Linked DNA regions of Cellulophaga sp. L1A9. The protein of the gene in region 1 interacts with the protein of each later gene in a pairwise test. Links are inferred from orthologs where the notes say so. Each region holds a gene or a part of one and is shown on either strand. Other genes may lie near its edges.

Region 1 (5,179 bases):
TTTGCAATATCTGATCTAGAATTCCCTAAAGCATTCATAGCGTCTATTAAACCATTTCCTTCATTAACATATGTTGTAGAAAGGTTTAATTGTGCGTTAACATAACCAGGGTTAATCTCTAAAGCTCTTGTATATGCCGCTCTAGCATCTTCAATATTACCTTGCTCCATATTAACAACACCTATATTATAAAACAAATCTGCGTTATCTGGTTGCAATGCTGTAGCTTCTGCCATTAAAGACTTAAACTTATCTTTATCTCCTAATTTGAAATAAAGGTTAGCTTCATTTAAAATTAAGTTTACATCTTCAGGATCATTTGCACGTGCATCTTTATAAGCACCTAAAGCTTTATCATCTTGACCTAATTGCGTGTAAATTAACGCGATGTTTTTAATAATTTCTGAACTCTTAGAAGGACTTTTTTCTTCTTTAGGATCCTTATACGTCTTAGATTTAACCATAAGATCTCTTTGAGTCTTATCCATTTCTTCCGTTTCACCAGAAGCAACATTAACTGCCGTATACTTCACTTCAGAGCCGTCATATCCTAAATCTTTAAGTTCGTTGTAGTAACTTAAAGCTTGTTCATATTCACCACCATTCACAGCACTACTTGCTGCATAATATAAATAAACGGTATCTTTTGGACTCAATTTGTAGCCCATATACAATTTATCTGCTGCTGGCTTATATTTCTTATTGTTGTTATCTTCAACCGCAGCATTAATTAAATCAGCAGTCATTGCTGATAATTTCTGCTTCGCTTCTGGAGTATACTTTACTTTCCCTGAAGTTTCCTCTGTTGCAATAGCCTCGTTGTAAGATTCAATTGCTGTATTAAATGCACTTGCATCTCCTTTTTTAGCAAGCATTGCAAAAGTTTCTCCTTTTAAGAAGTGAAACTGTGCTTTCATCTTTGCATCTGCACCATCTATTAGAGAAGATGCACTGTCTAATGCTGTTTTAGCTTCTGTAGCACTACCTGCTTTTAATGCTTTCTCCGCACTTTTCAATTCGTTCTTCTGTGAGAACGCTACCATTGTGCAAGACATTGCCGCTGCTATAAATAATCTAGTTTTCATTTTTATTATAATTTTAATTTAGTGTTTATTCTTCTGTTTCAGTATCTGTAGTATCAATTGCCGTGCCATTCTCTGGATCCACAGTCAAGTCACTACCCTCTTCCAACTCATCTACAGCGTCTTCGTCTTTCATAACTTTTGCTACAGCTGCGATAGAATCTTTACCTTTTATATTAATTAAACGAACCCCTTGAGTAGCTCTACCCATAACACGTAGATCTTCAACACTCATACGGATTGCTATACCAGATTTATTAATAATCATTAAATCATCAGAATCCGATACGTTTTTAATAGCGACCAAACCTCCAGTTTTATCGGTAATAGAAATTGTCTTAACGCCTTTACCTCCTCTGTTCGTTATTCTATAGTCTTCAATACTTGAACGCTTACCATATCCTTTTTCAGAAACTACTAAAATTTCTTCTTCAAGATTATGAACAGAAACCATTCCAATGACCTCATCATCATCATTCGCTAAAGTAATACCTCTAACCCCTGAAGCATTTCTACCCATTGGTCTTGTTTTACTTTCTTCAAAACGAATTGCTTTACCAGATTTAAGACCTAGGAATATTTCACTAGTACCTGTGGTAAGTTTTGCTTCTAACAACTCATCATCTTCTCTAATACCAATAGCATTAATACCGTTTTGACGTGGTCTAGAATATTGTTCTAGCGATGTTTTCTTAACGATACCCTTTTTAGTCGCCATAATCACATAGTGACTATTCACATATTCTTCATCTTTTAAATCTTGTGTACAGATGAATGCCTTTACTTTATCATCACTTTCTATACTAATCAAGTTTTGAATAGCTCTACCTTTAGAAGATTTACTTCCTTCTGGAATCTCGTAAACACGCATCCAGAAACATTTTCCTTTTTGAGTAAAGAATAACATGTATTGGTGGTTGGTACCTACAAATAAATGTTCTAAGAAATCTTCATTACGTGTAGATGATGCTTTTTGACCAACTCCTCCTCTATTTTGGGTTTTATATTCTGAAAGTGCTGTTCTCTTAATATATCCAGCATGAGAAATAGTAATCACTACTTGCTCATCAGGAATCATATCTTCCATACTAAGATCTCCACCAGCAAAGTTAATTTCAGAACGTCTTTCATCACCATATTTAGCTTTTACTTCTGCTAATTCTTCTTTGATGATTTCCATTCTACGTTCTTTACGCGCAAGAATATCTTTTAAATCTTCGATGAATTTTAATATTTCATCGTACTCTGTACGTAATTTATCTTGCTCTAATCCTGTTAACTGACGCAAACGCATCTCAACAATTGCCTTAGCCTGAATTTCTGACAGCTTAAAGCGCTCCATTAAGTTTGCACGAGCTTCATCTGCATTAGAAGATGCTCTAATAATTGCAATAACCTCATCAATATTATCCGAAGCTATAATAAGTCCTTCTAAAATATGTGCTCTATCTTCAGCTTTCTTTAACTCAAATTCCGTTCTACGAACAACAACCTCATGTCTATGCTCAACGAAATAATGAATCATTTCTTTCACATTCAACATTTGAGGTCTTCCATTGACCAATGCAATGTTATTTACACTGAAAGAAGTTTGAAGAGATGTATACTTATATAAGGTGTTTAAAACAATATTAGGAATGGCGTCTCTTTTAATAATATAAACGATACGCATACCGTTTCTATCAGATTCATCTCTAATCGTAGAAATACCTTCTATTTTCTTTTCGTTAACAAGATCAGCAGTCTTTTTAATCATGTCTGCCTTATTCACTTGATACGGAATTTCGGTAACGATGATACATTCACGACCTTGAACTTCTTCAAAAGAAGCCTTAGCACGCATAACCACACGACCTCTACCCGTATGAAAAGCTTCTTTAACACCATCATATCCGTAGATAATTCCTCCTGTAGGGAAATCTGGCGCTTTAATATGGGTAATTAACTCATCTATCTCAATATCATTATTCTCAATATATGCAATGGTACCATCTACAACTTCAGATAAGTTATGAGGCGGCATGTTCGTTGCCATACCTACTGCAATACCAGACGCTCCATTTACCAATAAGTTAGGTATTCTGGTTGGCAATACTTTAGGTTCTTTTAATGTATCATCAAAATTCAGCTGATGATCTACAGTATCCTTATCTATATCTGCCAACATGTCGTCTGCAATTTTACGCATACGTGCTTCAGTATAACGCATTGCTGCAGGGCTATCGCCGTCAATAGAACCAAAGTTACCTTGGCCATCTACAAGCATATAACGCAAACTCCATTCTTGTGCCATACGCACCATAGAGTCATATACAGAGGTATCTCCGTGCGGGTGATACTTACCTAAAACCTCACCCACAATACGAGCAGATTTCTTATGAGCACTTGTTGAACGAACACCTAATTCGTACATTCCAAATAAAACTCTTCTATGTACTGGTTTTAAACCATCCCTAACATCAGGTAATGCACGTGACACAATGACCGACATTGAATAATCAATGTAAGCGGATTTCATTTCATCATCTATGTTGATAGGAATTAATTTTTCTCCTTCTGCCATTTTAAAATCTTATATTATTTACTAGGTTAAAAAACATGCCAATATACAGAAAATCGAAGCTTTCCAGACAATTCTTTCATAGTTTATTTAAGAATTTATCAACATTAAAAAGTATATCGTTATTCATAAAACGAATTGGCTTAAGTGGATTATCTTTGTTTTTTACGTCAATTAGGTATTATTTATCGAATATAGGAACAGTATTTGTTATTGTTTGAGATAGATTTACTATTTTTAATGTTGAAAGGAATATATATGGATGATAATTTTTCACCTAGAGTAAAGGATGTAATTGCTTATAGTAAAGAAGAAGCTTTACGACTTGGTCACGATTTTATCGGTACCGAGCATTTAATGCTTGGGCTATTGCGTGATGGAAGTGGAAAAGCAATTAGCATTCTTGACGCTTTAGATGTTGACTTAAATCACCTTCGTAGAAAGGTCGAAATTTTAAGTCCCGCAAACCCCAATGCGACTCCAATGCAAAAAGATAAAAAGAATTTGCACCTGACTAGGCAGGCGGAACGCGCACTAAAAACAACTTTTTTAGAAGCAAAGCTTTTTCAAAGCTCTTCTATTAATACAGCACATTTATTGTTATGCATTCTTAGAAATGAGAATGACCCAACGACTAAATTGCTACATAAATTGAAAGTAGACTATGATGGAGTTAAAGAGCAATTCAAATCTATGATTACAAGTGATGATGATTATGTAGATTCGCCAACGTCAGAATCTTTCCCTAATGATGCAGATGATGCAGCAGAAGGTAAGGAAGGAAATTTCGGAGGAACAACGGGTCAGAAAGGAAATAAAAAATCTAAAACTCCTGTTTTAGATAATTTTGGTCGCGATTTAACGCAAATGGCCGAAGAGGATAAATTAGACCCTGTTGTAGGTAGAGAGAAAGAAATTGAACGGGTTTCTCAAATTTTAAGTAGAAGAAAGAAAAACAATCCTTTACTTATAGGTGAGCCTGGAGTTGGTAAAAGTGCTATCGCAGAAGGATTAGCACTCCGTATTATTAACAAAAAGGTTTCTAGAATACTTTACAACAAACGGGTAGTAACCCTTGATTTAGCTTCTTTAGTAGCGGGCACAAAATACCGTGGGCAGTTTGAAGAGCGTATGAAAGCGGTCATGAACGAACTTGAAAAGAATGATGATATTATTCTTTTTATTGATGAAATTCATACCATTGTTGGTGCAGGTGGCGCAACAGGAAGTTTAGATGCTTCAAACATGTTTAAACCAGCATTAGCCAGAGGAGAAATACAATGTATTGGTGCTACAACCTTAGATGAATACAGACAGTATATTGAAAAAGATGGTGCTTTAGAGCGTCGTTTTCAAAAAGTAATTGTAGAACCTACTACGGTAGATGAAACTATTGAAATACTAAAAAACATCAAAGGAAAATACGAAGACCATCACAATGTAATTTATACGGATGAGTCGATTATTGCTTGCGTAAAGTTAACCAATAGATACATGACAGATCGTTTCCTTCCAGATAAAGCTATTGATGCTTTGG
Region 2 (3,900 bases), 2.6 Mb from region 1 along the record:
CGTGCAATTTTTGAATCACATTTCCCTTCAGATGCAGCTGCGCTTTGTGTGCCACAAGAGGCTTCTGTAGCATGTAGTACTAAAATTGCATTAGAATGGGATGAAGCGTTTAAGAATATGAACGATCCGTCTGGTAGAGCGGTAGCAAACGTGCATTCAGATGCATATGTAAAAGCTTAAATTTTATAAATAAGAATTACCACTGTTTTCAGTTTTAATTATAATTAGTCGATTAGAAGCATCCAATTTGGGTGCTTCTTTCGTTTTATGCTATTTTGGTAAATCGCTTAAATGGTGGTCTTTAAGAGGGCTATTCTGATGGAATATAACAGAAAGATGCAATACTAATATTTTCCACAATTATTGTTGATAACTTACTGTTGTCATTTTGTTACAAATCCTTAATTTCATTAGGTATTGCTTATATTTGTAAGATTGCTAAATTTATATTGAAACCATTAATTTATGAGCGAAGAAGCAAATAAAGACGAGCAAAAGAAGAATAATTACTCAGCGGATAGTATTCAGGCCCTTGAGGGTATGGAGCATGTACGTATGCGTCCGTCCATGTATATTGGAGATGTAGGTGTTAGAGGATTGCACCATTTGGTATACGAGGTAGTAGATAACTCTATTGATGAGGCAATGGGTGGTCATTGTGATACGATAACTGTTGCTATAAATGAAGATAATTCTATTACCGTTAGAGATAACGGTCGTGGTATTCCAGTAGATATACATAAAAAAGAAGGTGTATCAGCATTGCAAGTTGTAATGACTAAAATTGGTGCTGGTGGTAAATTTGACAAAGATTCATACAAAGTATCTGGTGGTTTGCACGGGGTAGGTGTTTCTTGTGTAAATGCATTATCCAAAGATTTAAAAGCTACAGTTTTTCGTAATGGGACGATTTACGAACAAGAATATCAAAAAGGAAAAGCTTTATATCCCGTTAAAAGTATCGGAGAAACTGATATAAGAGGTACTGAGATTACTTTTTATCCAGATGAAACTATATTTACGCAAACTGTAGAATTTAGTTATGAAACACTAGCAAATAGAATGCGTGAGCTTTCTTATTTGAATAAAGGAGTTTCTATCACAATGACGGATAAACGTCAAAAAGATAAAGACAGTCCTAGTGGTTTTCATGAAGAGCGTTTCTATTCAGAAGAAGGATTAAAAGAATTTATAAAATTCCTAGATGGAAATCGCGAGCCTCTTATTAAAGGTGTGATTTCTATGGAGGGGGAGAAAAACGGAATCCCTGTTGAGGTAGCTATGGTGTACAATACTTCGTATACTGAGAATTTACATTCTTATGTGAATAATATCAATACACATGAAGGAGGTACGCATTTATCAGGGTTTAGAAGAGGTTTGACGAGTACTTTAAAAAAGTATGCAGACGCTTCTGGAATGTTAGATAAATTGAAATTTGAAATTCAAGGAGATGACTTTAGAGAGGGATTAACAGCAATTATATCAGTAAAAGTTGGAGAGCCTCAATTTGAAGGACAAACAAAAACTAAATTAGGTAACCGTGAAGTTTCTGCAGCAGTGAGTCAGGCAGTATCTGAAATGTTATCAGATTATTTAGAAGAAAATCCTGAGGATGCTAAAATAATAGTACAGAAAGTGGTTCTTGCTGCTACAGCACGTCACGCAGCTACTAAGGCGCGTGAAATGGTACAGCGTAAAACGGTAATGAGTATTGGTGGTTTACCTGGTAAACTTTCAGATTGCTCAGATCAAGATCCTGTAAACTGTGAAGTATTCCTTGTAGAGGGAGATTCGGCGGGTGGTACTGCAAAACAAGGCCGTGATCGTATGTTTCAAGCAATTTTGCCTTTAAGAGGTAAGATTCTTAATGTTGAGAAGGCTATGCGACATAGGGTTTTTGAGAACGAAGAAATTAAAAATATCTATACAGCCTTGGGTGTATCTATAGGTACAGAAGAGGATAGCCAGGCGCTAAATTTGGATAAACTTAGATATCATAAAGTAGTCATCATGTGTGATGCGGATGTCGATGGTAGTCATATTGAAACTTTAATTCTTACGTTCTTTTTTAGGTACATGAGGGAATTAGTAGAAGCAGGGCATGTGTATATTGCAACGCCTCCATTATACTTGGTTAAGAAGGGTGCTAAGAAACGTTATGCTTGGAATGATAAAGAGCGTGATGAAATAGCAGAAAGCTTTAATGGTAGTGTGGGAATACAACGTTACAAAGGTCTTGGTGAGATGAATGCAGAGCAATTGTGGGATACTACAATGAATCCTGAATTTAGAACTTTAAGACAAGTTGTTATTGAAAATGCTACGGAAACAGATCGTGTTTTCTCTATGTTGATGGGGGATGAGGTTCCGCCACGAAGAGAATTTATTGAGAAAAATGCTGTCTATGCGAACATTGATGCATAGAAAACTATAATTACACAACAAAAACTCGCACCTACCGTGCGAGTTTTTTAGTTTTATAGAAATAATAAAAACTATGAAACACTTTTTTCTTTTGCTAGTTCTAATTTCTGGTTTGTCGGCGACAGCGCAAGCAGATATTAATAATCTTTTTGCTGCAGGTGTAGATGATGCAGAGCGTTTTACAAACGCGTACATGGCGCCGCTGTCTGAAGGAATGATTTATAGCATTTCTAATGGGTGGTATAATTCTGGAGAAACTAAGCCTCTTGGTGGTTTCGAGATATCGATCATCGGGAACATGGCTTCGTTTAAAAATAAAGAAGACAAGAAAACATTTGTTTTAAATACGGCAGATTATGACAACTTACAATTTGTAGATGGTGGTCTTAGCAAATCAGTAGCAACAGGACTGGGCGATTTGGAAGATATTCGTGTTTTTGTTGAAGATGAAAATGGTTTGTTTAGAGAAGAGTTTGATTTGCCTACCGGGCTGTCGTCAGAAAATATCAATTTTGTACCCTCTGCTTTTTTGCAGGTAAGTGTTGGTCTTATAAAGGGGATGGAGATTAAAGCACGATTTTTACCGAAAATTGAAACAGACGAAGTTGCTGTTGGTTTTTACGGTATTGGTTTGCAGCATGAGCTTACAAGTTTATTGCCCGCAGAAAAAATATGGCCGGTTGCTATTTCTGGAGTGATAGGATATACGCATTTGAACGGAACATATGATTTTACCGATACTGATATTATAGCAGGAGAAAATCAAAAAATTGATGCTAAAATAAATTCATGGAATTTTCAAGCAGTGGTGTCTACGAAAATGCCGATTATTAATTTTTATGGTGGTTTAGGGTATATCTCTGGTAATTCTAAAACAGATGTTTTGGGAACTTATATTGTGCAGTCGGGTCCTTTTCAACAAACAATAGAAGATCCTTTTACATTAACTAAAAAAGTTTCTGGAGCTACTGCAAACATTGGAACAAAATTAAAACTAGGTTTTTTTAGGCTACATGCAGATTATACTATAGCACAATTTAATAGTTTATCTGTAGGGGTAAACTTTGGGTTTAGGTAATCTATTTTAAAAATAGGAAGATATTAAAAAAGGCTATCTGTTTAAACAGATAGCCTTTTTTATTGCTTTATAGAGCTGTAATTATTCTCTAGTGGCTAAAATATCACCATCAGATTCTTGTAAGGTTGTTTGTACTAAGGTAACTATGTCATCAGGGAAATCTGTTCCTGGGTAAGAAATGATGTATTGGTCATCTTCGTGTTTCCAGCTAAAATCTGTTTGAACAGTCAAATCGCTGTTTTGATATTGATGATACCTTCCTAGGTAGGCGTCATTAAAAATCCATTCAGATTCTGTTTTAATAATTTTTAGATTTACAGAATTACTCTCGACAGTATTGGTCCATATGCCAATTACTGGATCATTGTTAACAGTTGTTTTTGAGCAACTTGCAA

What was found. Proteins that work in one complex are often made in the same cells at the same time.
Region 2: the proteins of gyrA (region 1) and gyrB interact in binary tests that used the Escherichia coli proteins (3 or more experiments, as listed by UniProt). The link is inferred for Cellulophaga sp. L1A9 from one-to-one orthologs.

The regions. Positions count from the first base shown.
Region 1 is NZ_CP047027.1:3,369,305-3,374,483, reverse strand. The notes cover bases 879-3,950. They hold gyrA (DNA gyrase subunit A), read right to left. Parts: upstream 3,646-3,950; coding sequence 1,111-3,645; downstream 879-1,110. Other genes in these bases: GQR94_RS14865 (ATP-dependent Clp protease ATP-binding subunit), read left to right, coding at 3,901-3,950; GQR94_RS14875 (tetratricopeptide repeat protein), read right to left, coding at 879-1,085. Outside these bases: more of GQR94_RS14875, read right to left, coding at 1-878; more of GQR94_RS14865, read left to right, coding at 3,951-5,179. UniProt on the Escherichia coli protein: A type II topoisomerase that negatively supercoils closed circular double-stranded (ds) DNA in an ATP-dependent manner to maintain chromosomes in an underwound state.
Region 2 is NZ_CP047027.1:769,935-773,834, reverse strand. The notes cover bases 1-2,946. They hold gyrB (DNA topoisomerase (ATP-hydrolyzing) subunit B), read left to right. Parts: upstream 1-465; coding sequence 466-2,427; downstream 2,428-2,946. Other genes in these bases: GQR94_RS03100 (DUF6588 family protein), read left to right, coding at 2,501-2,946; asnB (asparagine synthase B), read left to right, coding at 1-180. Outside these bases: more of GQR94_RS03100, read left to right, coding at 2,947-3,505; GQR94_RS03095 (hypothetical protein), read right to left, coding at 3,587-3,900. UniProt on the Escherichia coli protein: DNA gyrase negatively supercoils closed circular double-stranded DNA in an ATP-dependent manner to maintain chromosomes in an underwound state.